Regions from separate parts of the Exiguobacterium sp. Leaf187 genome, predicted to be linked through region 2. Evidence: a T-box and tRNA genes for the amino acid it is inferred to sense, from the RefSeq annotation. Region 2 holds a T-box; the other holds one or more tRNA genes.
What was found. The T-box of region 2 lies ahead of leuS (leucine--tRNA ligase). A T-box ahead of a tRNA ligase gene usually reads a tRNA of that ligase, here a tRNA-Leu.

Region 1 (15,789 bases), 610 kb from region 2:
CCAGTGGATACTCGATGTGTTTCCAGCCCTCTACCTGTTAGCGCTTTCAAAAGGAATTGCATGAATAAAACGCTGAACGTCATGAGAAGGAATGATCGTGTCATTCTTCCATGAAAGTGCCTTCGTTACTATATTACTACTCTTTTCCTGTGTGTGCATTTCGAATTCCCAAATTCTTGCGCTTAAATGTATAAGTTTTTCTTATGAGCGCTTAGCCAGTTATTTATGATTCGTCAAAAAACCGGCGTATCCGCATTTAGATACGCCGGTTCCATCATAAGACTTTACTAAGGAACGATTGCGTCCGTTCGTGTTGTGGAGAATCAAACAATGCTTGTGGCACGTTCTCTTCGACGATATAGCCACCATCCATGAATAAGACGCGATCTCCAACCTCTCGAGCAAATCCCATCTCATGGGTCACGACGACCATCGTCATGCCTTCAAGGGCAAGCTGTTTCATGACGGCAAGCACGTCACCGACCATTTCCGGGTCAAGCGCTGACGTTGGCTCATCAAACAACATGATTTTCGGATTCATCGCAAGCGCGCGGGCAATAGCGACCCGCTGTTTTTGACCTCCAGATAATTCACCTGGATAATTATCCGCTTTTTCACGTAATCCGACTTTATCGAGTAGTTCAAGTGCCCGCTGTTTCGCCTGTTCTTTATCCGATTTACGCACTTTAATCGGTGCGAGCGTGACGTTTTCTAGCACGGTCTTATGTGGGAAGAGATTAAAATGTTGAAAGACCATCCCGACTTCTTCCCGGACCTTGTTGATATCGACCTTTGGACTCGTAATGTCGAAATCATCGACGATGACCGTACCACCCGTGATCTCTTCCAATCGATTCAAACAGCGTAAAAACGTACTTTTCCCAGATCCCGACGGACCGATGACACAAACGACTTCTTTTTCTGCAATCGAGACGTTGATGTCTTTTAAGACTTCATTCGAACCGAAGGATTTTTTTAAGTTCTTCACTTCAATGATACTCATCGTAATGTAAACCTCCGTTCCAAGAACTTCGCCACTAAGGACAAGAGATAAATGATGACGAAGTACATCAATCCGACGACAGACCAGACGATAAATGGTTCGAACGTCGTCGATTGCTGAACCTGACCTTGTTGCGTCAAGTCAGCGATTCCGATGATCGACAGCAACGATGTATCTTTTAAGCTGATGATCGATTGGTTCGTAATCGTTGGTAACATCCGTCGGAATGCTTGCGGTAAGATGATCTGTACCATCGTTTGACGCCCTGTCATCCCGAGTGAACGCGCAGCTTCTGTTTGTCCTTTATCAATCGACTGGATACCAGCTCGAATGATCTCCGCAAAATAAGCACCGGCATTGATTGCGACCGTCAGTATCCCTGCATACATCCGGTCCATCGATAACCATTCGAGCGAATTGAGTCCAAAATAGATGAAGAATAACTGAACGATGAACGGCGTTCCGCGAATGACATCAATATAGACAATTGCGATCCCGTTTAAGATTTTTGATGGTGATAACCGCATCAATGCGACGACTAAGCCAATCAGAAAGCCGACGATGACCGCGATGATGAAAATATACAATGTGACTTGAAGCCCTTCCAAGAAAAATGGAAATGCGGTTTTGACCACTTCCATTGGCTATCCCACTCCCTTATCGCCTTGCGACTTATTTCAGATACGTGTCAACGATTTTATCGTATTCACCGTTTTCTTTCAGATTCGCAAGCCCTTTGTTGATTTTCTTCATCAGATCCTCGTTCTCACCTTTTAAGACAGCGATTCCGTAGTTGTCCCCGTTGAGACGGTCTCCGACAAGTTTTAATCCAAGGTTTTGTTGTTTGTTTGCATATGAGATGACAGGATAATCTTCAATCAAAGCAGCAGCGTTACCATTCTTCACTTCTTGGAACATCGCTGGACTGTCATTGAACTGTGTGACTGTAAAGCCCAGTTTATCTGCGTTATCCGTTGCATATTTCGCACCCGTCGTTCCCTTTTTGACGGCTACTTTTTTCCCTTTTAAATCGTTGACAGATTTAATACCATTCTCATCTTCTTTGACGACTAGAATAAGACCAGCTTTGAAGTATGGATCCGAGAATGTGACGACTTTCTTCCGTTCTGGCGTAATACTCATACCGGCAATGGCAACGTCCAATTGATTTGCTTGAAGTGCCGGAATGATGCCGCTAAAGTCCATCGCTTCAAATTGAATCTTGAAGTTCTGATCCTTCGCGATTGCTTTCATGAGATCGATGTCGATTCCTTTGTACGTATCCCCGTCTTTATATTCGAATGGTGGATACGTGACGTCAATGCCGACCTTATACGTCTTTCCTTCAGACGACTCTTCTTCTTTCGAACCGATGCTACATGCACCAAGTACGAGAACACAGCTCATCAAGAGCGCTAGCAAGATACTCCCTTTTTTCATGTTTGTTTCCCCTCTCCTATGTGTTAAAGATTGTCTACTTCACTTAGTACTTTCCCTGAAGAGTACCCTCTTTAAAACGTATTTTACCAGAAAAATTCTAAAAAGATAAATATTTCTGAATTTTTATTCGTTGTAATCGTTTTCTATTCAGCAATAAAAAAAGGGCAACCCCCTGCTGGGATTGCCTCCTTCAATCATTTATGCCGCCGAGAGGACTTGAACCTCCACGGTGTTGCCACCACTAGATTCTGAGTCTAGCGCGTCTACCAGTTCCGCCACGACGACGTTGATTTATGATATTAATATAGCGGGTAAAGAACGGAGTTGTCAATCATTTCGCAAGATGTTGCGAACGAACTTCTCGACGACATCATCATACAATGCTGGATCCTCAAAATAGGCCATCGCATGAGCGGCATTTGGAATGACGACGAGCTCTTTTTCCGTTGGACAAGCTTCATACAGCTCATACACCATGTCTGTCGGTACGAATGTATCCGCCCCACCATGGATGAACAAAATCGGTACTTGTGCCTTTTTGACCTGTTTCAGCGCAGATGCTTCACGGAACGTATAACCAGCCTTTAGCTTCGTCAATACGCTCGTCATGCCTAAGAACGGAAAGTGTGGTAGACGGTACATCCGCTTCATCTGATACGCAAGGACTGCATTAACGGACGTATAGGCACAATCAGAAATGATTCCTTTGATTTGTGGTGGGAGTTGTTCGCCACTCGTCATCAATACGGTCGCCCCTCCCATCGATACGCCATGCAGGAATAGTTTCGCCTCCTGTCCGATCCGTTCAATCAGATAGTTCGACCAACTGAGACAATCTTCCCGATCATGCCATCCGAATCCGATGTAGTGACCGTCACTCATTCCGTGTCCACGATTATCGGGCATCATGACATGGAAACCGGCCTGATGGTACAGATAGGCGAATCCGGCTAAATCCGTTCCGACGCCTCCGTACCCGTGCACGAGAATGACGATCCGATCTGACGGAACAGGTGACGGAAGAAAATGCCCGCGTAACGTTAAACCGTCTTTCGCTTCAATCTCGATCCGCTCAAGCGGTTGCTCCTTGATCCATGTCTGACCAGGTTGCATCAATCGGACCATCTCGTCACTTAGATCTCGATTATTCGATAAGAATGGCTTTGGATTCGTAGCGATTGCCATCTCGTAAAAATAATAACTCGCTGCTACTAATCCGGATCCGATGACTCCGATTCCAATTTTTGTTCTGCGACGCATCTGCCCCACTCCTTCTTTCCGTTATAACTCGATCTTCAGTTGAGCAGCATGGTCATCCTCTTCATCCTGCAAGACTTGTTGACGTAATCGCTGTTCTTGTTGCTGACGCCGGTAGGCAAATTCTTGGACGAGCTCTGTACCCGTGAATCCATCTTCTACGAGTTCGCTCAATAAATCTGTTTCTGTCTCGACGACCTCCCCCGGACGTCGCATGACGAGAACATCTCCGACTTGTGCAATCAGCAATTCATCTTCTAGACGAAGTGCATCGTAAAATGGTTCCGGTAACGTCATCCGACGTGTCTCCGGATTGATATGGACGCGTTTATAAACGCCTAATGCTTGAAACTTACGACGTGCCATTGCGTGCTCTCCTTTTTAGTTGAACGTCAGATCGATTCGTGAATCTTTTCCTTGAATACGAACCGTACCCGTCGCTCCATTGATTAACGTCACCTGCGGCGGCTGATGACCGATGTCAAGATCGTATAAGATTGGTAAGCCTGTCTCATCCGCTAGATATTGATACACGTTTAGCCATGTCAGGTCTTCTGTAATCCTTGCAGACGTGCGCCCGAATAAAAAGCCAGCCGCATGGTTGAACCAGCCAGCATACGCCATTTGTCGCAGCGTCCGGTGCACCTCTGCCGAATTCGCTTCAGACACCTCAAAGTACCAGAGTATCGGTTCTCCGTTGATCTCTTCACGCTGGAAACGCTGCACATCTCCATACGGTGTCCCAATCAGATGGCGAATCGTCTCTAGGCACCCACCAAGTATACGTCCGGTCACTTCTGTTCGCTCATCAAGTGCTTTCCATTCCGTCGCTTCCGTTAGCTGAAATAACGAACCTGCTGGACGTTCTTCATCAGTCCACTCGGATTGATAACGATCGGAAGCCCACTGTGTAACGGTTCCTCCAGTTGGCGTCGCAAGTACTCGTCGCCAGGCACTTGTCGTCTCGTCCCATTCTTCACTTCGAAGCTCAACGAAATTCGGACCATGTGCTGTTGCAATTCCCGTCTGAAGCGTCAGACTGAGCAATAGCGTACTGATATCGGAATAGCCAAGCAACCATTTTGTTTGGTAAGTAGCTAGCGTCAACTCAGGTAAAAGATCAATGGCGCGTTCCCCGCCAAATGGCGGGATGACGGCATCAATCGTCTCATCCGTCATCATGCGGTTCAATTCTTCGGCCCGTTGTTTAGCCGGTGCACTCTCAGCATGTTGATGCGACCAAATCGTTTCGCCTAAACGGACGTTCATTTGTCGTGCTTGTACCTGTTCAACTGCTCGTTCGACCCATTCCTGTTGCTGTTCACTTAATCCGGAGGAGGGCGCCGTCACTCCGATCGTTTGACCTGTCCAACCTAAAAATGGATATTTCATGGTGACCCCCTATAATGTCATAGTGTGAAACTATCTTCTCGTCAAAATATGAGTTCATTATACCGTTCTTATGCCGCATTACCAACTTTTATCCTGTTCGAACGTCGTGATACGAACAAAAAACACGATTCCGTACGAGCGACCTGAATGAACAAGTCACCTCGACGAAACCGTGTTTGATTCCTTAGCTTGATGCTGATAGTTCAGCGTATTCCTCTTGCGTGAACGCACGGGAGCGTGTCAAAAAACGTTTCCCTTCGACACCTTCAAGAGAGAACATTCCGCCTCGACCATCCACGACATCAATGATGAGTTGCGTATGTTTCCAGTACTCATATTGATCTTCATGAATATAAAACGGACAACCACCGATCTCTCCCAGTTTTTTATCCTGATCTCCCAGGAATAGATCACCCTGCGCAAAACACATCGGGGAACTGCCATCGCAACAACCACCAGATTGATGAAACATCAACGGACCGTGTTTTTCTCTCAACTGGTCGATTAACTCTAGACAAGCTGCTGTCGCCTGAACACGTTCCACCATTTGCATCCACGTCCTTTCCGACTTAGAAGAAACCGAGTTTATTCGGGTTGTAGCTAACGAGTAGGTTTTTCGTCCGTTGGTAATGGTTGAGCATCATCTTATGGTTTTCACGTCCGATCCCTGACATTTTGTAACCACCAAACGCCGCGTGAGCTGGATATTGGTGATAACAGTTCGTCCAGACGCGTCCTGCTTCGATCGCACGCCCAAACCGATAAGCACGGTTCATATCACGTGTCCAGACTCCGGCACCAAGACCATATAACGTATCATTCGCAATTTCGAGCGCTTCTTCTTCCGTCTTGAATGTCGTAACCGACAAGACCGGTCCGAAAATTTCTTCTTGGAAGATTCGCATCTTGTTATGCCCTTTGAAGATCGTTGGTTGGATGTAATATCCTTCTGCAAGATCCCCTTCAAGCATGTTACGCTCTCCACCGATGAGACACTCTGCGCCTTCCGACTTACCGATTTCAAGATATGAAAGGATTTTCTCCATCTGTTCGTTCGAAGCTTGAGCCCCCATCATGACGTCCGAATCAAGAGGATTTCCGATCTTGATGGCTTTGACACGCTCAAGAACACGTTCCATGAACGGCTCGTAAATTGATTCTTGAATCAAGGCACGCGACGGACACGTACAGACTTCTCCTTGGTTCAACGCGAACATCAGTAATCCTTCGATTGCTTTATCAAAGAAAGCATCGTCTGCCTGCATGATATCCTCAAAGAAGATGTTCGGTGATTTCCCACCGAGTTCGAGTGTGACCGGAATCAAGTTTTGTGATGCGTACTGCATGATCAAACGTCCTGTCGTCGTCTCTCCCGTAAAGGCGATTTTTGCGATTCGTTTGCTTGAAGCGAGCGGTTTTCCTGCCTCGAGACCAAATCCATTGACGATATTCACGACACCAGGTGGCAATAGATCCTCGACAAGTTCCATGAGCACCATGATGCTCGCTGGTGTTTGTTCTGCTGGTTTTAAGACGACACAGTTTCCTGCTGCAAGAGCCGGTGCCAGCTTCCAGACAGCCATCAGGAGCGGGAAGTTCCACGGAATGATTTGACCAACGACGCCAAGTGGCTCATGGAAGTGATACGCTACCGTGTCTTGATCGAGTTCGCCGACCGAACCTTCTTGGGCACGGATGACGCCGGCGAAATAACGGAAGTGATCGATTGCGAGCGGTAGATCGGCGTTGAGTGTCTCACGAACCGCTTTCCCGTTCTCAAGCGTCTCTGCATAAGCGAGCATCTCAAGGTTTTCTTCCATCCGATTCGCGATTTTATTTAAAATGTTTGAGCGTTCCGTTACAGACGTTTTCCCCCATGCTTCTTTTGCCGCGTGTGCTGCATCAAGAGCCAGTTCGATGTCTTCCTTACCGGAACGAGCGACTTGGCACAATACTTTACCAGTGACAGGTGTGACATTATCAAAATATTCTCCCCCGACAGGTGCCGTCCACTTTCCATTGATATAATTTTCATACCGTTCCTTGTACTGTACTTTTGACCCTTGCTTGTTCGGAATGTCATAAATCATGCGTTATTTCCTCCCTCAACTAAAATGGTCAAGCAGTGAGACGGATGCTTGTATGCGCTTACATTTTAATATAGGCTAAAACAGCCCCCTCGATACCATCGTACCAAAATTATATGAAAAGTCAAAAAATTCCGGTAAATATCTGTGATTTTTTTTCGAGAAAAAAACATCTCCATTTTCGGGAGATGTTTTGCCGGTCAAGACCGTGTCGGGTCAATTCCGTCTTCTTGGTCAGACGGTGTGTCGGAACTACCGAAATCACTTACTTTCGAGAATCCATCCGTATCACCGTCGATGTCTTTCCCGCGGGCTGTAACAGATGGATCCAGTACATCTTCTTCACTTGGTCGCGAATTCGGATCGTTCTCGTTTTGTTCTGCTTCTTCTTTTGCATGCTCGATACATAATAGCGTTTCCGGAATGATATCAAGACGTTCAATCTCAATCTCTTTTCCACAGACCTTACAAATGCCATACGTTCCGTCCTCGATCGCTTTTAGGGCACGATCCACATCAGAGAGCATATCCTCTTGCATGTCTGTGATCGCTTGATCGCGTTCCCGCAAGAACAATTCATCGCCGGAATCGGCAGGATGATTATCGTAACTCGACAATTCACCTTCATCGTAATCCGTATCGCGTTGTTCGATGTTTGATGTCGTCTTTTCTTTTTCCTTTAATAATCGTTGCTTGAATTCTTCCGTCTGTTGTTTAGATAACATGATTGTTCGACTCCCCTTCGTTAGAACCTCTGTTAAGAATGTAGCCTATTCGAAGAAGAGTTAAACCATCACGAACACTTATAAGAACGAATTGATCCATGAAGATCACAGATAACCGTCATGCATTCATTCCCATCGTTAAAACAAATCTGATGTGATCGTCCGTTCTTGGATGTCGTGATGTCATCGATCCACAGTTGCGAAGCATCTGCCGAAGACAGCATCGCGATTTTGTCACGAATCATGAATAAATCAAACGGTAACAGATTCAAGGATTGAATCGTTAACCCATTTTTACGGAAGAGTGGATCAAGCTGGTATTGCGAAAGACTATATAAAGACTTTTCCGTCCCACCAATCAGTAGTTGAATCGAATGTGACGGTTCATGACTGTCGATTCGTTCCTTATGCAGGATGATTCGTCCTCGAACACCAGACTCATTGAATATTCGTTGCGTATCCTCTTGTGACAGGCGTGGGCCACCTTCCTTGACCTTTAAGACGATGTGGGCGAATTCCGCAAAATCCGGTTTTCCGATCTCAAGCGCTGGGATATGACGGACTTCTTCTCGTTCAATGATTTCAATCAAGTCACGCTCTACTTTGACACTGACCGTATCTGTTGAAAAGACACGGACGTCGATCACAAATTGATCAAGTACCGCATTTACTTCGATCGTATACGTCAAATCAAGATTTTTTTCTTGTTCAACCAACAAACGATTCAAGATGAGTTGATGCAATAAATGGACTGGTGTACGTGAAGAAAACTGACTCGAATAAATCAAATGTTTTGGTCCGGTTCCTTTTGTTGCTTTTGGTCGTGCTCCGTTTAATCTATATACGTTCACTTTATAATTCAACATATAATCACCTTCTCTTACCTGAAAAATCGGAATAGAGATGTTCCGTTCATATAGCGTACAATGTATTTTAATCGCTAAATATTCGTTTTCGAATATTCCAAATTGAATATACAAATTGTAATCAAATTGTGATAGAAGATTTGCAAAAACTGATTATTTCGATGACGATGCGCTACATGTTATTTGAAATACAAAACCACCCTTCACGTGACGTGAAGGGTGGTGCGCACACTTATTCTCAAGCAATCGAATTGACTTGTTGTTGCATCGCTTCATAATGTTCGATGATTCGAGATCCAAGTGGATCCGTTGCTGACAGTTTTAGATATGCGTTTAACGCATCTTCAATTCCATGTTTCGTGATATATGCATTTAATTCAGAAGATTCTGAATCATTTGGATCGAAATAGGTCAGTGCTGCTGCGATCCCGCGCGCTAATCCATCTGCTTCAATCCCGCGCTCCATCAATTCCTTCGCTGGTTTGACGAGTCGGTCACTTGGACTCAGTTTACGAATCGGTGAACGAGCGACACGAATGATTTCATCATGAATTTGCGGGTTTTCAAAGCGTTTCATATTCTTTTGGATATACGCACTATGGTCGACGGGGTTAAAGCCGTACTTTTCAAGTAACAACCACCCTGTTTCGTAAAGTGCTGTCTGGACACCACGACGGATGCGTGGATCCGTTAGACTTTCAGCGATTGTCTCTTTATGAAAGAGTGCTCCGAGGTACGAAGCGATCGCATGTCCCGTATTAACGGTGAACAGTTTCCGCTCGATGAACGGTTCGATGTTCTCGACATAGGTAACACCTTTAATCCGTGGATAGGCTTCCGGTAGTCCAGTCGTCTCAATCACCCATTCGAAGAATTCTTCCACTTCGACGTACAACGGGTCTTCATGATGCTGAAGCGGCACGATCCGGTCAACCGCTGCATTCGGGAAATACCAGTTCTCCGCTACCGTCTGATGTTTCGCTACCTCCGCTTGCAAGTGTTTTGACCCACCGATCATATTCTCACACGCAATGACGTAGACAGGTGTCTGTTGATCACGTTGACGTAACCCTTCCGCGATCAAAGGAGCTACTTTCGACAACAAGCTCGGACCGACAGCTGTCGTAATCACATCTGCATCGCGAATCGCTGCAATGACCTGATCCGGTTCAGACAAACTGTTGAGCGCCGTCACGCCGTCGACCCGTTCACGTCCTCCTTGTTCAGAGGCATAACCGACCTCATAGGTATGTCGTGCTTTTAATGCATCGACGACTGTCGTATTGACATCTACGAAACAGACTTCGTAACCCGTCTTGACGAGTTGTAAGCCGATGAAACCACGTCCAATGTTACCGGCACCAAAATGAATGGCTTTCATGCTTACACCTCCGCTGTCAATAAGGCAATGATTTCTTCTTTTGATTTCGCTGCCACGATACGCTCGACGTTCTCCTCATCGGAGCAAATGACTGCGATATTCGATAACAACTCGAGGTGTTCGTCCCCAACACCAGCGATACCGATGACGAGTCGTGCTTGTTCCGTTCCGAACGCTACGCCTTGCGGTACTTGTAGAATCGATAGCCCCGTTTTCTTGACTTGTGATTTAGCCGACTCTGTTCCGTGGGGAATTGCGACATGGTTGCCGATATAAACCGTTGATAAAGCGTGACGCTCCTGCATTGAATCGATATAACCCGCTTCGACATATCCATGGTCGACGAGGAGTTGACCGGCAGCCGTAATGGCTGCCGTCTCGTCTGCGAATTGTTGATCCAGTAATACGAGTTCCGGTGAAAGGTTCATTGTCGTTGTCATGTTTATTCCTCCTTGAATATCTCTATATTTATTTTTAAGAAATCTTATTTCGTGCTGTTTCAATCTCATGAACGAGTTGGTCATAATAACCGGCATTCAAGAAATTATCGACTGATCGGTGTTCTGCCGTTGGAACCTGTTCCTTCGCTCGCTCCGTCAAATCACGATGCGTGATGATCAGTTCGGCGTTTTGCGGCAATTGACTGATTGACGTATTCGTTACCTTGATCGGTAAGCCCGCTTTGTTGATTTTATTGCGAAGGACGGATGCTCCCATCGCACTTGATCCCATACCAGCGTCACAAGCGAAAATGATATGTTCGACTTCCGCAAGTGGTTTAGCATCAGCTGAAACGAGTGTCGAGGCAATCGATTGTTTGCCTTTCATCGCACTGACGTTCGCGCTTGCTTCTTCAAGCGATGTCTCTTTTGCTTTGCTTGTTTTCAATAAGACAGTCGAGACAACGAATGTCACAGACGCTGAAACAAGGACACCGGCGATCAATCCGATGTAAGAGCCGCGGGATGCCATCGCAAGAACCGCAATGATACTACCTGGCGAAGCAGGTGCGACTAAACCGACATCAAATAGGACGAATGTGAGAATTCCACTCATACCACCTGCGATCATCGCAAGCAATAAGACCGGCTTCATCAAGACATACGGGAAGTAAATTTCGTGAATCCCACCGATGAACTGAATGAACGCGGCACCCGGTGCTGTTTTCTTTGCTGCACCAGAACCGAAGAACGAGTACGCGAGTAACAATCCGAGACCCGGACCCGGGTTAGCTTCGAGTAGGAACAGTACCGATTTTCCTGCTTCATTCACTTGATCGAGACCAAGTGGGCTTAAGATACCGTGGTTGATGGCGTTATTTAAGAACAAAATTTTCGCTGGTTCGATGAATAAACTAGCAAGCGGTAATAAGTGCGCACTGACGATTGCACCAACTGCTGCAGCCATGATGTCGTCAAGACCTGTCATGAGTGGTCCGAATAACTTGAACCCACCGAGCATCAACAAACCACCAATGATTCCGACCGAGAAATTGTTGACGAGCATCTCGAGACCCGGTTTGACTTTTCCTTCGATCAACTGATCGAACTTTTTGATGACGTATCCGCCAAGTGGTCCCATGATCATGGCACCGAGGAACATCGGAATCTCTGTTCCGACGATGACCCCCATCGTCGCGAGCGTTCCGACGACGCCCCCTCTGACGTCATGCATTAATTTCCCGCCTGTGTATCCGATCAGCAACGGTAAGAGATAGGTGATCGTCGGACCGACGAGTTCACCGAGTTCCTTATTTGGTGCCCATCCAGTTGGGATGAACAGTGCCGTGATGATCCCCCAGGCGATGAATGCACCGATGTTCGGCATGACCATACCGCTTAAAAAGCTTCCGAACCGTTGAACTTGTACACGGATGCCCCGTGCTCCATTTTGAGCTGTCGCCATTGCGTTAGCCTCCATTTCGTGTATGAGTTGATAAGATGATTGCGTTGCTATGACCTTATTGTAAGATCATTGCAAGCGCTTACTCAATCTTTCCTAGTTCAGTCTTTGTCCAAGAAGTTGGACAGACTGAAAAGAAGCCTGCTTGACGTGAAAAAATCCCTGTCACTTCAGGAATGGAGTGACAGGGATTTTTTCACGTGTGACCTAGGAATTGATCAATGACCGTTCGAAACGTTCGATTCAAAAGCAGACGAATCGTCTGTTCCTCCCCGAACTCGAATTGATCCATTTGTTCGGGACTCTCGATGATGGCAGCACTGATCGAACTGAGTAATTCAAGCAGTTCGTTCGAGGTCTCTTCCGGTGCGACCAAGACGAGGAGCCGTTCGACGGATTGTAACTGTTGATCCATTCCGAGCAAGTCGATCGGTTCAGGCAATTCAAAGATGAGGAATCCCCCTCGTTGAATCGTCGCATCGCGTCCGTGAAACAGCGCAAGCCGCGTTCCCGGAATACCAAGACCTGACATCTCATGACGACGTAGCAATTGTCCAGAGAGCGAAACAGCTGACTTCGCCAATCCTTGCTCGACCATGCGTGTACTGATCTCAAACAAGAGCGATTCAATCCCATCGCCCACCCGCTCTAACCGTTCCATTCGGAATCCGTCCGATACTTGAATGGACGATGCAACGAGCCGATGCAATTGCTCAAGATCGAGCCATTCCGTTTTTGTCTTTCGCGGTGCCGGTTGAAAGGATTTAGGCAAGGCGAGAATTAATTTCCGAATCCGTTCGACCTCATCCTGAGGAAGCAACGGGTTGACGAGAAGATGTGGTGGACGAATGTCAGGCAACGGTACAGTCGACAATACAAAGTCGTACGAATCGATTGGTAACCGTTCGATGCCAAACAAGGACGAGTTATCGATGTGCTCGAGTTCAGCGAATTCTTGCCGTAACCGATTCATCAATAACTTCGAGGAACCGAGTCCAGCAGAGCAGACGACTAGAACACGATATGGGAGTTTTGATGTCGGTTTGCTGAGAACGGCACCGAAATGCATGACCCAAAATGCTAAATCTACGTCTTCAAATGTCGCATCGGTGAAGATCGACAATGCTGCTTGTTTGACCGCATCAAACAAGCGCGGATATTCCCGTTCGATTTGTTTGATGACATAGGACGGATTGACGCTATTTTGACGGGTGTACGATTGAATATGCGAGACGAGTCCGCGTTCTAGCGCATGATCCTTCGTAAAGTTCGTTCCATATAGTAAGGAGACATGCTCAATCAATCGTTTTACACGAAGGCGCGTGACGAGTTCCTCCGTATCTCCTGCGTCCGATTGAAAGAAAGCACGCAATTCTTCTGATAACCATTGGCGTTCGGCAATCGACAACGTGTCAGGTAATCGCTCTTCGACGCGTTCCACCCACTTGAGGATTTCGACCGGATACGCTTTTAACTCGTAACGCATCGGAAACTGATCTTTGCGTAACGCTTGTAAAGCTAAGCTGAGTGTCGCACGCATGATTTGTCGGTCATTGAGACGCCCTTCTTTCGTCAATGGCGCTATGACCGCGTACGCTTGATTGATCATCTCAAGCCAGGTTGTTCGATTCATGCGTAACAGATGAGGTAATTGCCCGGCGTCGCCTTGTAACAACCGATAGAAAGCGAGAACATCCCATTGCGTAAAGATCAATGAAATCAGTAAACGGCGTTTGTTGATTTCTTCGCCGATGACTTCGGCACCAATACCTTTTTTGCGCTTGATTTCAAGGTCATATTGTAGAAACCATTCATCAATCCGTTCTAAATCCTGGCTAACCGTGCTCGGAGCCACATACATCGCATGGGCGATTGCCTGTAATTTGACCATCCCTTCTTCTTGTAGTAGCCGATACGCTAACTCGACTTGGCGATCTTCAGCGTTCGGTAATTGTTTATGTGACAACAAGAGTTGGTCCCGTAATGCATGTTTGGCTTCGTCCGTTCCCTCAATTAAGAGACCTCTGCCGCGAACATATGTCAAACGCAAATCATGATCTTCTAAAGACTGGGCAAGACGATCGCGTTCACGTTGAATCGTTCGTTCCGATGTCTCGAGCGTTTGCGCAATCTCTTGTATTTGAACAGGTTCCTCGCGTGATAAGAGGAAAAATAAGATATCATGTTCCCGTGGTGTAAATTCAGTCATGCAGCCTCACTCTTTTCTGCCAAGATTCGAGGATGACGTCATATGCAGTCGGATCAAGAATCCGATCGACTGGATGAACCGAACAATGTGTTTTCCATACGTGTCGATGGACGAGTTGCGTTTCTCCGACGATAAAAGCTGCTTGATCAGGTAGTTCTGCGATCCGACATGTCTTGACGTCTGTCGTAATACCGCATTCAAGTAAGCGCTTTCTTAAAATCGTAGCCCCCATGATACTACTCGCCATTCCACTCTCGCATACGAAATAGATGATTTCTGAATTCATCTGTCATACCTCCTCTTCATTTTATAAGAATAGCAGAAATATTTTCGGTGTTTCACCTTGAAACAAAATCAATAGTTATTTTTGAACTGGCAGATTTCTTTGCCAAACACAAAAAAGCCTGGATTTCCGATGTTGCCAGAAAATCCAGACGATGTGATTTAGCCTGTTTGTTGCATTGCTTTTAAATATTGTCCAACGGCTTCTGCTACTTCACGACCTTCGCGAATCGCCCAGACGATCAGTGATTGACCACGTCTTGCGTCACCTGCGGCAAATACGCCTGGACGGTTCGTCGCGTAACGTGTCGTCTTGATTTTCCCACGTTCCGAGGCGACTGCTAAATGTTCGAGTACGTTCTCTTCGACACCACTGAATCCAATGGCAATCCAGACTTGATCGACTGGGAAGTAACGATCGCTCCCTTCGATCTCCTCAAAGATCACTGTACCCGATTCATTTTTTGTTTTCGTCGTTTGAATCGTCCAGACACCGGTGACTTGACCCGATTCACTTGTTGTGAATCGCTTGATCGCGATCAAGTATTCACGAGGATCCCGACCGAATTGTTGCAACGCTTCTGCGTACCCATAATCGATGGAGTAGAGTGACGGTGTATCCGGCCACATGTTTCCTGTTGCACGCGTCGTACCCGGTTGTTCATGTTTACCGAATTGGACGACGGAGCGACAGCGTTGACGGAGTGCTGTTGCCACACAGTCCGCTCCTGTATCGCCTCCACCGATGACGAGAATATCTTTATCTTTCGCATCGTGATCAGCAGACAACGGTTCTTGCGAGAGCACGTGACGTGTCACCCCTGTCAAATAATCCATCGCATAACCAACTCCACGCGTTGGCGCATCCGTTAATTTGCGTGGTTCCGTCGCGCCGACACATAAGATAACGGCGTCATACTCCGCTTCAAGTGTCTCGAGAGTGATATCTGCACCGATCGTGACGTTCGTCCGGAAGTGAATCCCTTCTGCTTCAAGCAAATCAACACGGCGCTGTACGACCTCTTTATCAAGTTTCATGGCTGGTATACCGTACGTGAGTAATCCGCCAATCCGATCTTCCCGCTCGTAGACCGTCACTTGGTGACCGGCTTGATTCAGCTGATCGGCAGCCGCAAGACCGGCAGGACCAGATCCAACGATGGCAATCGAACGTGTCGATCGTATTGCTGGAATTCGGGGCACGACCCATCCTTTTTCGAAGCCAATGTCGATGATTGTCCGTTC
Region 2 (15,789 bases):
TACTTAGGTGGAAAAGCGTTTGACCGTCTCGGTGGCAAGAAGACGCTTGTCATCAGTGTCATCGGACTTGTCCTATCTTCAGTCGGCTTATTGCTGTTTCATCAGACGTACCTCGGATACGTCGCGATGCTTGGATTGATTGGATTCGTCGGTGGGATGGTTTTTCCGACGATCTACGCGATGACGGGTGTCATCTGGCCGGAAGGCGGGCGCCGTGCCTTTAATGCGATCTATGTCGCACAAAACGTCGGTGTAGCGCTCGGGACAGCAGTCAGTGGTCAAATCGCTGCCTTTTCGATTCAGTACATCTTCATCGCCAATCTTGTCCTATACATCGCCTTTGCCATCATTTTGTTCGTTGGTTTATCCTGGATTCAAGCACCAGCGCGGATGCATGCGGCACATGACGAGATCGAAACGACACGCACACCCCTTGCGCGCGGTGCAGCACGGACGATGTTGCTCGTCTCGATCGGGTATGCCTTACTTTGGTTCGTTTATGTGCAATGGCAAGGAACCTTTGCCGTACACACGAAATCGCTCGGTGTCACGATTTCCGAGTACTCGATTCTTTGGACGATCAACGGAGCGCTCATCGTGTTCGCACAACCTTTATTAACACCGATTCTTCGGTGGTTTGGAGATGACTTGAAGCGACAATTGATGACCGGTACAGGAATCTTCCTCTTGTCTTATCTGATCGTTCCGTTCGCAGGCGGCTTCAAGATGTTCCTCGTCGCGATGATCATTTTGACGATTGGTGAGATGTTCATCTGGCCAGCGGTTCCTGCTATGGCGGCGAGACTCGCGCCAATCGGAAAAGAAGGAGAGTTCCAGGGATACGTCAATATTGCCGCTTCAGCGGGACGGATGATCAGTCCGACCGTCGGAGGGTTGATCTACGATTTATCCGGTATGTCAGCGGTCTTCTTGACATTGATTGGATTGATTCTGTTAGCAGGCGTCGTATTCCTTCGTGCCATTCCTAAAATCACATCATGAGCATCATCTGTAAGACAGCGGACATTAGATTCGCTGTCTTTTTTTTACATCATTAATGCGCTAATTATAAAACAAATCATTATTAATATGGAATATTTCGGCAAAGAAACGGGTACTTTCTAATCAAGAACTTGAAAAGAAAGTTCATGTGAACGTTGCTTCTTTTTGACTGGAGGTGCACGAATGGAAAGGTGTCAATTCATCACAGATGCCGCAACTTGGACGACACACGTACAGCAACAGCCTCTTGATATCTTCTACAGTCACCAATACGTCACGCTTAACGCTAGACCGTCTGAGCAAGCGGTGTTATTCCGTTATGAAGGTCATGCAGGAACACTGTTCTATCCCTTTTTAAAGCGTCGGATTTTTGATACGCCTTATTCAGATCTCATCACGCCGTATGGCTACGGCGGACCGGAAATCGTCGGTCGCTTAACCGCATCTGAAATGCAGCATGCACGTCTATCGTTTGAAAGGTGGGCGGAGCAAGAATCGATCGTCTCGGAAATGATTCGCTTTAATCCGTTGACGGGCAATGAACGACTCATGCGTGACTGGACGGAAGCTTCTTTCATCCGTCATACGACGAGCATTGATTTGCGCCCCTCACTAGAAGAAATCATGCAGACGTTCCATAAGAAAACGAGAAGTATGATTCGTAAATCGCTCGCTTCACCGTTAACCGTTAGAACAGGAACACGAGACGATTTATCTGTTTTTTTGGCGTTGTATCATGAAACGATGGACCGGAAGAATGCTTCGGCTCATTACTATTTTACGGCGAGTTATTTTGAGCAATTATTTGAAGCGAATCCACTCTGTGAGCCATTGTTACTGATTGCGGAAATCGACGGAGAACCTGTTGGTGGATACTTCGTATTGCTCGGAAAAGAATATGCCCACGGTCATTTGATTGGTTGTAAGCGGGACGAAGCGAAGATGTTCCCGAATCAACGACTTGAGTACGAAGCGATTCTTCAGGCGAAAGAACGCGGTCTCGTCGAACAACATCTCGGAGGTGGATATCAAGAACGAGATAGTCTCTTTGAGAGTAAATGTCGTTACACCGGGTACCGTTTATTTGAGTATCATCAAGGAAAATCGATTCTTCAACCAGCCATATACGATCAGTTGTGTACACGATACGGGTCAGATGCTAATTCGGATTATTTTCCGGCTTACCGACAAACCAGTGTCCAAATGGCGACAAGTTAAACAGTAACTAAATGAAGAAGGTGAAACGACTACATCGTGTAGTCGTTTTTTTGATATGCTGAAATCATGATAGATCAATTGAGGGGGATGTGTCTTGAAAAAACGAGGTCTTATTTTTGATATGGATGGGGTCATCTTAGATAGTGAAATCCGCTACTTTGAGGTCCACCAGCAGATGTTCAAAACGTTATCGATTCCGCTCGATCCGGTTCAGTATGCGACATTCATGGGGAAAACAGGAGATGAGATGTGGGAAGAACTTGTCGCGCAACACGAGCTCCGAGAAACAGCGAGTGCTTTACTTGAGGAAGAACATCGCTTGTTTCAAATTCATGCAAAACCAGAGGCGTGTGGTTTAAAAGAGGGAGTCAAACAAGTCATCGAACAAGCGACGTCTCTTGGTTACGATATCGGGATCGCTTCTTCGAGTTCGCTTCAAAAAATCGAACGCGTCATCCGTCATTACGAGCTTCCAATCACGCATTACGTCAGTGGGGAAGAAGTCGTGCGTTCGAAGCCGGATCCCGCGATTTTTCGACTTGCGGCATCACGAATCGGGCACGCACCTGAGAATTGTCTCGTCATTGAAGACGCTGCAAACGGGATGATCGGCGCAAAAGCAGCAGGTATGGAAGTGATTGCGCTTCTTGATGACCGGATGCCAGCGCAACGCTTAGAACAAGCAGATCATATTGCGCGATCGCATGCGGAAATCGAGGAAATTTTACGGAAGCGTTGACGCTTGAGGAAGAAACAGATTACACTAGGAAAAGATAGTCAAATGCAGGGAACTGAAGTAGTAGGGGAAAGGTGCCGTCAAGAGAGCTGGTGGAAGGTGCGAACCAGTCGGTAACAACCGTGAACTCGTCAGGGAGCACGATTCGTGAAGTCGTAGTAGCGAATCCGGTCCTTCACACCGTTATCTGTGAATCAAGCGGTCTGTCATAGACAGACAACGTGGGTGGTACCGCGGAAGCCAAACCGGTCTTTCGTCCCTATTCCTAGGGGCGGAGGACCGGTTTTTTTTAGATTAGAGGAGGAAAAGACATGCCGTACAATCATCGCGAAATTGAACCAAAATGGCAGGCGCGTTGGGATCAAGACAACGCCTTCGTCACGACAGAAGATCCAGAAAAAGAAGGGTTTTATGCCCTTGATATGTTCCCGTATCCGTCAGGTGCCGGACTCCACGTTGGACACCCGGAAGGCTACACAGCAACGGACATCCTCGCACGGATGAAACGGATGCAAGGATACAACGTCTTGCACCCAATGGGTTGGGATGCATTCGGGTTACCAGCAGAACAATACGCCCTCGATACAGGGAATGACCCACGTGAATTCACAGCGAAAAACATCGAGACGTTCAAGCGTCAGTTGAAAGAACTTGGATTCTCCTATGACTGGGATCGTGAAATCAACACGACGGATCCGAAGTACTACAAATGGACACAGTGGATCTTTACGAAGTTGTATGAAAAAGGACTTGCGTTCGTGGACGAAGTCGCGGTCAACTGGTGCCCGGCACTTGGAACCGTTCTTGCGAATGAAGAAGTCATCGACGGATTATCTGAACGCGGAAATCATCCGGTCGTGCGTGTTCCGATGCGTCAGTGGGTCTTGAAAATCACGGAATATGCGGATCGTCTTCTTGAAGATCTCGATGACCTCGATTGGCCGGATTCTGTTAAAGAGATGCAACGGAACTGGATCGGGAAATCAGAAGGTGCTGAGATCGATTTCACGATTGATGGACATAAAAAACAAGTCACGGTCTTTACGACACGTCCGGACACAATCTTTGGTGCGACGTACCTCGTGCTTGCGCCGGAGCATCCATTCGTAGCTGACATCACGACAGCGGATCACAAGGAAGCCGTCGATACGTACATTTCGCAAGTCCAAACGAAGTCAGACCTCGAACGGACGGATTTAGCGAAGGAAAAAACAGGCGTCTTCACGGGTGCTTTCGCCGTCAATCCAATCTCAGGTGATCGTCTTCCGATCTGGATCGCTGATTATGTCCTTGCTTCTTATGGAACGGGTGCAATCATGGCAGTTCCAGGACACGATGAGCGCGACCATGAATTCGCGAAACAATTCGACTTGCCAATCGTTGAGGTCGTCGCGGGTGGAAACGTCGATGAAGCAGCCTATACAGGAGAGGGCGAACACGTCAACTCGCATATGCTTGATGGTCTTGGAAAACAAGAAGCAATCGAGACGATGATTGCTGAACTCGAAACGAATCAAGTCGGACGCAAGAAAATCACGTATCGTCTCCGCGACTGGTTGTTCAGTCGTCAACGGTATTGGGGTGAGCCAATCCCAGTCGTTCATATGGAAGATGGTTCGATGAAGACGCTTAGCCAAGAGGAATTACCGCTCGAACTTCCAATCATTCCGGAGATCAAGCCGTCTGGTACAGGCGAATCACCACTTGCGCTTGCGGAAGACTGGTTGGATTATACGGATCCTGAAACAGGAATGAAAGGGCGTCGCGAGACGAATACGATGCCACAATGGGGCGGAAGCTGCTGGTATTATCTTCGTTTCATCGATCCGCACAATGAAGAGGCGATCGCGGATCCAGAAAAATTAAAATACTGGCTTCCAGTCGATATTTACATCGGTGGTGCGGAACACGCCGTTCTCCACTTATTGTATGCACGCTTCTGGCATAAAGTCTTGTATGATGCAGGCGTCGTGCCAACAAAAGAACCATTCCAGAAGTTATACAACCAAGGGATGATTCTTGGAGAGAACAACGAGAAAATGTCGAAATCACGCGGTAACGTCATCAATCCGGATGAAATCGTTAAATCGCATGGTGCGGATACGTTACGCTTGTATGAAATGTTCATGGGTCCACTCGATGCATCAGTTGCCTGGTCTGAGAACGGACTTGACGGTGCGCGTCGTTTCCTCGATCGTGTCTGGCGCTTGTTCGAACGGACAGCAGACATTCAAGATGTCGCAGAAGTCGATGCTGACTTCGAACGGACATACCACCAGACGGTCAAGAAGGTTACGGAAGACTTCGCGAACATCCAGTTCAACACCGGAATTTCGCAACTCATGGTCTTCGTCAACGAAGCAAACAAACAGCCGGTGCTTCCGCGTCACTTCCTTCGTGGGTTCATCCAATTGTTAACACCAGTTGCACCGCACCTTGGTGAGGAACTCTGGGAACAACTTGGATTTGAAGAGACATTGACGTATGCGACATGGCCAACATTCGATGAATCGAAACTCGTCAGCGATACAATGGAATTCGTCATTCAAGTGAACGGAAAAGTTCGCTCGAAAATCGAAATCAACATCGACGCGACAAAAGAAGAAATCGAGGCACTTGCCTTTGCCGACGAAAAGACACAAGAATGGATCGGCGACAAGACGGTTCGAAAAGTCATCGTCGTACCGAAAAAATTAATCAACATCGTAGCAAATTAAGCCATAGCCCCTTTCATTCGTTTGACGCGAATGGAGGGGGTTTCTTCATTTCCGTCGCAAGTCCGCTTTTTTTTTGAACGTCCTTCTGCTACACTGAATCAGAAACCGAGAAAGAAAGGCGATTACCATCAATGAAACGATCTTATATAGTCTATACAACGATTTTTGCCGTCGTTTCGGGTTTGATTCTTTGTGTACTGCTCGTCTTCTCAAAACCAGAGACGATGTCGCGTATTCAGGAAACGTTCGCGAAAATCGAGACGCAATCGAAGCATCAGGCAGCTGTCAAACAGGTGCCGACGAAAACGCCTTCAGCTATTCCGAATCCGGAAGAACCATTAATTAAGAATGTCCAGCAGATGTTATATGATGATTCCATCGGGTCGTACCTCGTCGTCACAGACGATTATCGTTTCTTTGAAATTAGTGGAACAGGTGAGAGGATCAATGCCTCCTTCCAATTAGAAGAAGGGAAATTACTTCTTTCTGGCCTCGATGGCATGACACTCGTTGACGGAGAGACCGTCGCTTTATTGACATCGAATCAGATTCTCGTGACAATCACGCGAAAAGATGGTGTCTGGAGCGAAGAAAAACGTGAAAAAGTACAGGGGACGACGATTCGAGACAGTTTCCATGGGCTTGGATATGATGCGAAGAAAAAGGAATTCTATACGATCAATCATATCCGTGCAATCGGACGTGTGGAATTGACTCGTTTCGCCATGAAAGAGGATAAAATTAAGATTGATCCAGATGCGTCGGAAAAGAAAAAACGGGCTTTAAAGAAAAAGCAAAAGCCGCCGTATTTATCGATCGTAGAACGAAGTAAAATTGAACCGGCGAATGGGATGCGAAGTGATGCGAAGAAAGTATTCGAATCCGACTTCCGACCAATTGGTCTTGCGGAACGACAAGGACGCATCTACACACTTGATTCAGAAGCACTCTATCTCTATTCGATTGATCAGAAAGATCAGACGATCACGGGAGAGACGGCAAGTCCGAAGGTCTATGGTTCAAAAGGGATTTTCGTACAGGATAATGAATTGTTTGCCTTAGTCGAGACAGATAAGTTTTCGAGCCGATCGTTCACACCGATTGACTGATGCATAAAAAGAAAAGACCCGATTCTTCTGATTAACACAGACGAATCGGGTCTTGTTCATATTAAGAGACAGTGTCACGTGCCATTTCTGCGGCGTGGCTACCGGCGCAATGACCCGTCACGAACGCGGCTGTAATGTTGTATCCACCCGTATAGCCGTGAATATCAAGAATTTCACCAGCGAAGAATAATCGTTCGGCTTTTTTTGACATCATTGTTTTTGGATCAATCTCTTTGATCGAGACGCCGCCACCCGTGACGAAGGCTTTATCGAAATCGAGCGTTCCCGTTGCTCTGAGTGGGAATCGTTTCAATTGTTGGAGGAAGTCCGTCCAGTCTTGTTTCTTCACTTGTGTACAGACTTCATCGCCAAAGCCGATTTGAGCAAATAGGAGTTCAAGCAACCGTTCTGGTACGAAACCACGAAGAGCATTGCGGACTGTTTTCTTCGGATTTGCGGCAAGCGCAGCTTGGAAACGTTCCGTTAAGGCACCGAGGGATTCGTCCGGGAAGAGATCAATCGATAGATGAACAATCGTTTCTTTCGAACGTTTGCGTTCTTTGATCGTATATTGGCTACACCGTAAAGCAATCGGACCACTTAAACCGAAGTGTGTGAACAGTAGATCACCTGTATGTGTTTTGATCGCCTTATCTTTTTTACCGTGGACCGTTAGAGCGACGTCACGCAGCGACAGCCCTTGTAATGTTTTTTCGTGAATGAACGTATCACCTAACAGAATCGGAACTTCCGTTGGGAAGAGTTCCGTGATCGTGTGACCCGCTTTTTCAGCCCACGGATAGCCGTCACCCGTTGAACCGGTATGCGGAACAGATTGACCACCGACCGCGACGATACAACTTTTCGCTTCAAGACGCATGCCATTCTCTAATATGACAGCTGCAAAAGCACCGTCTGGATGGAAATCGAGCGTAGCGACTTGCGCATCCGTTTGAATCTCGGCACCATGCGCGCGGATTTGATCAATCAATACACGAACGACATCCGCTGCCTTATCTGAGACAGGGAACATCCGACCGTTGTCCTCTTCTTTAAGTGCGACGCCAAATCCTTCGAAGAGTTCGATGATCGATTCATTGTTGAATTGAGAGAAGGCGCTATATAAGAAACGTCCGTTTCCCGGAATCGACTGGACGAGCTCGTCGAGTGGTTTTCGATTCGTGACGTTACAGCGTCCGCCGCCAGAGATTGCGAGCTTCCGTCCTAATTTATTCCCTTTATCGAGCAGGAGTGTTCGAGCTCCAGCTTGTAAGGAGGCGAGCGTTGCCATCAAGCCGCTCGGTCCGCCCCCGATTACGATTACATCGTACATATGGTCACCTCATTCATAGAATTCTGCTTGTTTCACTTTAGCAGAAGTTGCGACTGTAAACAAACCGTCTCTTTCAATTCCAGAAAGACAGCGGTATAATGATTTGCAATTGTGTACGAGAGAACTTGTATAATGAGACAGTCATGATTAGAGTGTCGAGTTTAAAAATTAGAAAGCGTGAGGGATGTTACCATGTCCACAGTCAACAATAAACAGTCCACTTCTCCCGGTAATGCGGGATTCGTTCGTGGGACGATGCTCCTATCCGGTGCGTCACTGATTTCCCGCGCACTAGGTTTGATCTACCTCTTTCCATTCCAGTTCATGGTCGGTGCTACAGGTATTATGTTTTATACGTATGCCTATAACTATTATGCGATCATGATCGGACTCGCGACAGCAGGGATTCCTGTCGCCGTCTCGAAATTCGTCGCCAAATACAATGCATTAGGAGAGTATGATACGAGTGAAAGATTATATCGGTCTGGTCTGAAAATCATGTCCTTGACCGGGATTGTTTCCTTCCTTGCTTTATTCTTTCTCGCACCGTATTTAGCACACCGGGCCATTCCAGGTGGTGACGTTGATTCAGCAGCATACGTTGATGCTGTCACGATGACGATTCGTGGCGTGAGTTTCGCTTTACTCTTGATTCCACCGATGAGTATGACCCGAGGTTATTTCCAAGGGTATCAATCGATGGGACCGACCGCGATTTCGCAAATCTTGGAACAAATCGTCCGGATCATCTTCTTGCTTGCAGGAGTCAGCATCGCGATTTATTTGTTTGATTCAGGTGCAGCATTTGCCGCAACGATTGCAACATTCAGCGCTTTCATTGGCGCAATTGGTAGTGTTGCGGTTCTGATCTATTATTTCCGCAAACGTGCGAGTGGCTTACAGGAACTTCGTGCTACTCAAACCGTCCGTTCGCCGGATCGCCCGTTAACGGATTTGTATAAGGAATTATTGACGTATGCGATTCCAATCGTCATGGTCGGTCTTTCGACACCCCTTTATCAAGTCATCGACCAGAATACGATGAATGCCGCCTTACAAAGTATCGGTTACACGCTCGAAGCGGCCGGAAACGCGACTGCCTATCTGATTGCGGATAGTCATAAGATCGTCTTGATTCCGGTGTCGGTCGCAACAGGATTGTCGTTATCTGCAACTCCACTGTTAACAGCGTCCTTCACGCAAGGAGATATGCGGAAAGTACGGGCTCAAATCTCACAGATTTATCAACTTGTTTTCTTTGTGACGATTCCGGCAGTCGTCGGGATGATTCTCCTCAGTGAAGAAACGTTCCATGTGTTATTCCCAAAAGATCAAGCGGCGTGGGTCTATCTGTTAAGTTATGCGCCGAGTGCGTTGTTCCTTGCCTTGTATTCTGTAACGGCAGCAGTCCTTCAAGGGATTAACCGTCAGTACTTCACGATCATTGCAACTCTTGCAGGATTACTTGCGAAGTATCTCTTGAATGCACCGTTGATTCATTTGACAGGTGATGGAACAGGTGCTGGATATGCGACGATCATCGGCTATCTCGTTGCGACGGGATTAATGTTCCTCCGGATCACACAAACGGTGAAGTTCCCATTCAGTACCGTCTTGCGCCGGACATCATTGATTTTAATCATTAGTGCATTGATGGGAGCAGGTGTTGCACTCGTGAAGTGGGGAATGGTGTCCTTCTTACCAGAGACGACATGGGCATCTCTGTTGATCCTGATCATTGGTGCGGCAGTTGGAATCGTGATTTTCGCTGGACTTTCGATTTGGAGTGGTTTAGCAGAGGTCATATTAGGGCGTAAATTTTCATTGAAACGAGGACGAAATCATGCGTCTAGATAAATTGTTATCCAACATGGGGGCAGGCTCCCGAAAAGAAGTAAAACTTTTGCTCAAGGCAGGGGCAATTCAAGTCGATGGTGAGATCGTTCGTGATCCGAAACAACATGTCGATGTCGAGTCACAACAGGTTCTGATGTACGGCGAACCGGTCACGTATCAAAAATACATCTACTTGATGATGAATAAACCACCGGGTGTCATTAGTGCGACGGAGGATAAACGAGATGAGACCGTCATCGATCTGTTGTTTGAAGACGTGACGTATTTCAAACCGTTTCCGGTCGGACGACTTGATAAGGATACAGAAGGTTTGTTGTTACTGACAAACGATGGAGCGTTCAATCATGCCTTGATGTCTCCGAAAAAACACGTTGAAAAAACGTATTACGCGGAAGTGACAGGTGTATTGACGCAAGAAGACGTCGAGGCAATTGCGGCAGGCGTCACCTTAGAAGACGGTTATCAGGCAAAGCCAGGAAAACTCGTCATCTTATCGACGACAGAAACAGATTCAACGCTTGAATTGACGATCACGGAAGGGAAGTTCCATCAAGTCAAACGGATGATGCTTGCCCTAGGTAAAGAGGTCACGTTCTTGAAACGGCGCTCGATTGGTCGTTTAGAGCTTGATTCGGCACTTGCACTCGGGGACTACCGTGAACTGACACAAGAGGAATTGTCGTTATTTGATTGGCAACCTGAATAAGCAAAGCAAAAAGGCGGTGGAGTGAATGTACATTCCATCGCCTTTTATTGTGGGATTTAATTATTGATTACGTAGTGCTTCTGCGATCGGATAAGGACCGCTGAGTACTTCGAATACACGAGATTGTGTCGGATGATCAATCAAGTGAACGAACAGCGCTGCCACATCGTCACGAGACACCTTACGATCTTCGTATGAATCAAAATGCTCTTTCGTTTCAACAGTACCTGTTGGGTCATCGTAGCTGAGCGGACCAGGACGGACGATTGTATAGTCGAGTCCACTTTCTTTGAGGTGAGCGTCTGCTGCTGCTTTCGATTCAAGATACACTTTTAGTTCGCCTTTCGGTTCTTCCGTACCGACTGAACTGAGCATTAGGAAACGATCGATCCCGTTGGCTTTTGCTGCATCGATGACTTTGATCGCACCTTCCTGATCGACGGCGCGTGTCAATTCGTCCGATGCGCCACCAGCACCCGCTGCAAAGATGACGACGTCCGCGTTACTGATGACGCCACTGACATCCTTCGTCAAATCCCCAAGTCTGACTTCAGATGCGCCGAGTGCAATCAAATCGTTGATTTGATTTTCTTCCCGTACGACCGCGATCGCTTGGTGATCTCCTTGTTTAGCGATCAATTCGACCATCTTGCGTCCTGTCGTTCCGTTTGCTCCAATGATTAAAATATTCATTCTCATCATCTCCTTCTCCCAATAGCTATACCCCACGTTTTAAAAAAGATAACAAAAAAAGACGCGAAGAATCGCGTCATCGAAAGATATACATAGTGAAACAGTGGATCAACCCGCTTGCTTTTGTTTCTTACTCGACGTCCATGTACCGCGTCGAGGGCTCACAATGAGATTGTTGTATTCAAGCACGTTCAAATCCCGCTGGACGGTCCTTGAAGTGATGCCAAACTCTTCAACCAACTCTGCTGTCGTAGTAGCTCCGTTCTCTTGGATGTAGAGATAGATCGATTTAATCCGGGTCAACATACGGTCTGTAGAATCTTTCATTGGTATAACCACTCCCCCAATGGATAGAATAGTGTTCTAAAGCTTCGGGTGACAAAAGACAATGCAATATCCAGTTGTTTCGCCTTTAGTATAACGTTTTGATATTAAAATGCAAGTAATTTAACCGAACGTTTTCATAAAAAATATATTCAAATGGTTTGTAAAGTCGATAATTTAGGTTTTATTTTAGATTAATGTTCGTCATTTCAATAAATAAAAAAGAAAACAGAATTTGGATGTTCGTATCTGAACGAATATTCGCTATACTAGGAAGGTGTATAGGAAACGAATCCAAAACCCGTAATGAAGGAGCGAAATCAGATGGTGAATTGGAAAGAGGAAGTACTCGCACGTCGCGAGGACTTATTAGAAGATTTAAAAGAATTATTACGGATTCCGAGTGTACTCGACGAATCCACGATCGAAGAGGGCGCGCCGTTTGGTCATGAAGTCAAACGTGCCCTCGATTGGATGCTCGCGACAGGGGAACGCGATGGGTTCACGACAAAAAATGTCGATGGGTATGCAGGACATTTGGAATATGGTCAAGGGGAAGAGTTACTCGGTATTCTTTGTCACTTAGACGTCGTACCAGCTGGTGGCGATCACTGGACATACGGTCCATTCAACCCGACGCTTGTAGATGGAAAACTGTATGCACGTGGAGCAATCGATGATAAAGGACCGACGATGGCAGCTTATTACGCTTTTAAAATCGTCAAAGAACTTGGCTTACCACTCTCGAAGCGCATCCGTCTGATTGCAGGAGGGGATGAGGAGAGTGAATGGCGTTGTGTCAATCATTACTTCAAACATGAAGAGATGCCCACACTTGGTTTTGCACCAGATGCCGACTTCCCGATCATCAATGCGGAAAAAGGACTCTATGATGGGTTATTGATTCAAGGGAAACCAGCGCAAGCATCTGATACAGGCTACCATCTCGTTCGTTTTGAAGGTGGCGAACGTCCGAACATGGTTCCAGGTCATGCCCAAGCGCTTCTTCGTGTCGTCGAAGTAGGAACGCTTGAGACGGATTTCCATGCTTATCTTGAAGAACAAGGTTTGACGGGAACAGTCAAGCAAGAAACGGAAGGTCTCATACTTGATGTCAATGGTGTCGCAGCCCATGCGATGGAGCCGGACAATGGTAAAAATGCTGCTTTACATTTGGCACGTTTCCTCAATACGCTTCACTTGGATTATAACGGTCGTCGTTACATTCAACTCGTGACGCATATGTTCCGGGATTCTCGCGGTGTAGCGATGGGTGTCGCTGCTTCAGACGAGACAGGTGACTTAACGATCAATGGCGGTGTATTCCGTTACGCCGAAGAGCAAGGAACGGCATCAATCAATATCCGTTACCCGTATACAGCAGACTTCACGGAACGTTTGCAAATCATCAAGGAAGCCGCGGCAGGATATGGTTTTGAATTGCAGACGCGGACGCACATGACACCGCACCATGTTGATCCAAACCATGAATTGATCAAGACGCTAAGTGCCGTTTATGAGCGCCATACGAACCAATCAGCTGATCTGATAGCAATTGGTGGCGGCACATATGCGCGTTCATTGACGGCGGGAGTTGCTTTTGGTCCAGTCTTCCCGGGTGGTCCTGAAGTTGCCCACCAAGTCGATGAATATGTTGATTTTGATGAACTATTGCTTGCTGTCGCAATCTATGCAGAAGCGATTTATGAGCTCGCAAAATAATGATTGATGATCCCCGCATCGTAAAGATGGGGGGATTGCTTCTTGAAAGGAAGTTCCGTGTGAAAAATCTTCAAACCTATCATTTCCAAGCCTTATATTTCTTTATTTTCTTTGGACAAGGAGCACTCATTCCGTATCTCGCGCTTTATTTCTCAAACGACGCGTTCGGACTGTCTGCTTCAGAGATTGGAACAATCGTTGCGATTGGACCGATTCTCTCCATTTTCCTACAACCTGTTTGGGGAATCGCGGCGGACCGACTCGGAAAACCGAAACGACTCTTGCTCGTCGCGATGCTTGCTGCCGGTATTTTTACACTCAGTTACTTACTGACGTCTGCTTATCTACTTTTATTATTGATTTCTTGCGTTTGGGCGTTGTTCCAGTGCGCGCATATTCCGCTCGTGGATACATTAGCGATCGAGTACACGCGAAAGCGTAAAGTGGATTACGGCGCTTTACGTCTTTTCGGCTCAGCAGGGTTCGCTTTAGCTGTTTTCATTCTTGGGCAAATCACTGAGGGTGGCGGACTAAATCTGATTTTTTATTCAACCGGTGCAGCATGGGTTCTCGGTTTCCTTGTGCTGATCGGCATTGAAGAGACGGGCAGCGTCCATGTTTCACATCAGCAACCCGTACCGTTAAAACAGCTCTTTTCGAATCGACGCTTCCTGTTGTTCCTAGCAGGGGGGAGTTTGATCTTCGGACCCATCTTCGCCAACAATTATTACTTTGGCAGCTACGTCACGATTCGTGGTGAGACGACGGCACTCGTCGGAACATTATTCTTTGTCGCCGTTCTGTGCGAAATTCCGTTCATGCGCATCGCCTCGCGTCTGTTATTACGATTCGGAGCGATTCCGGTTCTTGTATTCGTTTCCTTGTTGTCGGCTGCGCGGACGGCGATGATTGCTTTAGAACTTCCAATCGTCATGCTGTGGGTATTATCTGCGATGCAAGGAATGATCGTTGGTCTGTTGATCCCTGTCGCCTTAGATTATGTGCGATCTCTCGTTCCAGAGACGATGGTCGCAACAGCCGTCAGTACATATATGGCGACGACGACGGGACTCGCGACAGCGTTGTTTAATCTGATGAGTGGTTTTGTACTCGAGGAGAGTACAATCTATACCGTCTTTTGGGTATATACAAGTAGTAGTATCCTAGGCGCGATTCTGTATGGTATCAGTGGTCGTATGAAGGAGTGAGCGCGACGATGAGACAAGAACGACACTTTTTCATTGCTTTGCCGATCCCTTCTAAAGATTTGGCAAATCTTGCTGAACGGTTATCGCTACCTGAGTACTTTCGTAACGTCTATACGTTAGAAGAGTATCATCTAACACTTCGTTTTTTCGGTCCATTGGAGGAAAAAGAACAGCAGTCGTGGAAACAGCAGTTACAGCAGATCGCGCGTACGATGGAACCGTTCGTGCTACGATTCGATCGTTTGATCACGTTCGGTCGGGATGAACGACCACGCGTCGTAGGATTTGGAACGGAATCGGAAGAATTGTTTCAATTAGTGGAACAGATTGATCCGAATTCGACCAGACCATTCGTTCCGCATGTCACGATCGCGAAAAAGTGGCGCGCTGAGGCAGCCGAATGGAAGACGAGTCCGATCCGATCAATAGAGTGGACTGTTCGTGAACTCGTTCTATTTGAAGTACGACCAGAGGTTTCACCGCGATATGAGCCGGTTTATCGGATTCATCTAGGTGAAGAGGAATGAGGTGATCCCCATCGCAATTTTGATGAAACTATATGACTTAGATAGTCGATTTGAAAAAAATCCGCTAGAGATGACGAAACGATTTGTTGAACACCAGGCACTTGATTATACGAACGTTTATCGCAAATGGGAGACAGGAGAATTGTTTCCAGGGGAGACGCTTATCCGTCCGAAGAAGTGGTGGCAAGTGATGAAAAAAAGTGAAGTCATTCAACTTCCGGGTAAACAATTATCTCGAAGAGCGTTTGATAAATGGTACAAAAAACGTCTCGAGTTACAAAAACTCTTGAACGTCGCTGGCGGAGCAGGGGAGGAGGACATTTGGCGGATTCCATTAAAACGTCATTTAGACTTCTATCAGATGTTGCATCTACTAAATGAACAATATGCGATGTTTTATCGGGCGGTCATTCACTATCAAGTCGGAGAAGTCGAGTTGAGTCCATTTGTCGTCGGTCCGTCCGCGATCTATATCATGGAATGGCTCGATGGTGAAGAGAGTATTTATCATATTCGACGAGATAAGTTGTGGCGGGAACAACCGTTCAAAGCATCTGTGAAACAGATTTTGAACCCGAATATCAGTTTAAAACGAACGGAAGACATTTTGCATACGATTCTTGGACGAGATTACGAT

Region 1: it has a tRNA-Leu gene. The T-box ahead of leuS (leucine--tRNA ligase) is inferred to sense a tRNA for this amino acid. The anticodon was not compared.

The regions. Positions count from the first base shown of each region.
Region 1 covers NZ_LMPR01000009.1:762,559-778,347, forward strand. The annotation lists gene ASF99_RS08250 (amino acid ABC transporter ATP-binding protein) at 275-1,003, opposite strand; gene ASF99_RS08255 (amino acid ABC transporter permease) at 1,000-1,644, opposite strand; gene ASF99_RS08260 (transporter substrate-binding domain-containing protein) at 1,676-2,443, opposite strand; tRNA gene ASF99_RS08265 (tRNA-Leu) at 2,645-2,728, opposite strand; gene ASF99_RS08270 (alpha/beta hydrolase) at 2,771-3,703, opposite strand; gene ASF99_RS08275 (hypothetical protein) at 3,725-4,066, opposite strand; gene ASF99_RS08280 (S66 family peptidase) at 4,082-5,092, opposite strand; gene ASF99_RS08285 (DUF779 domain-containing protein) at 5,277-5,639, opposite strand; gene adh (aldehyde dehydrogenase) at 5,662-7,182, opposite strand; gene ASF99_RS08295 (TraR/DksA C4-type zinc finger protein) at 7,380-7,904, opposite strand; gene ASF99_RS08300 (hypothetical protein) at 7,973-8,770, opposite strand; gene ASF99_RS08305 (mannitol-1-phosphate 5-dehydrogenase) at 9,009-10,151, opposite strand; gene ASF99_RS08310 (PTS sugar transporter subunit IIA) at 10,154-10,591, opposite strand; gene ASF99_RS08315 (PTS mannitol transporter subunit IICB) at 10,626-12,056, opposite strand; gene ASF99_RS08320 (BglG family transcription antiterminator) at 12,250-14,262, opposite strand; gene ASF99_RS08325 (hypothetical protein) at 14,255-14,548, opposite strand; gene ASF99_RS08330 (glutamate synthase subunit beta) at 14,707-15,789, opposite strand, start outside.
Region 2 covers NZ_LMPR01000009.1:1,368,729-1,384,517, reverse strand. The annotation lists gene ASF99_RS11405 (MDR family MFS transporter) at 1-1,002, shown strand, start outside; gene ASF99_RS11400 (GNAT family N-acetyltransferase) at 1,186-2,220, shown strand; gene ASF99_RS11395 (HAD family hydrolase) at 2,315-2,959, shown strand; T-box leader at 2,998-3,220, shown strand; gene leuS (leucine--tRNA ligase) at 3,268-5,673, shown strand; gene ASF99_RS11385 (hypothetical protein) at 5,805-6,782, shown strand; gene ASF99_RS11380 (NAD(P)/FAD-dependent oxidoreductase) at 6,844-8,115, opposite strand; gene ASF99_RS11375 (putative polysaccharide biosynthesis protein) at 8,308-9,972, shown strand; gene ASF99_RS11370 (pseudouridine synthase) at 9,959-10,678, shown strand; gene ASF99_RS11365 (SDR family oxidoreductase) at 10,739-11,371, opposite strand; gene ASF99_RS11360 (DeoR family transcriptional regulator) at 11,480-11,698, opposite strand; gene pepV (dipeptidase PepV) at 12,020-13,417, shown strand; gene ASF99_RS11350 (MFS transporter) at 13,477-14,625, shown strand; gene thpR (RNA 2',3'-cyclic phosphodiesterase) at 14,634-15,152, shown strand; gene ASF99_RS11340 (hypothetical protein) at 15,154-15,789, shown strand, end outside.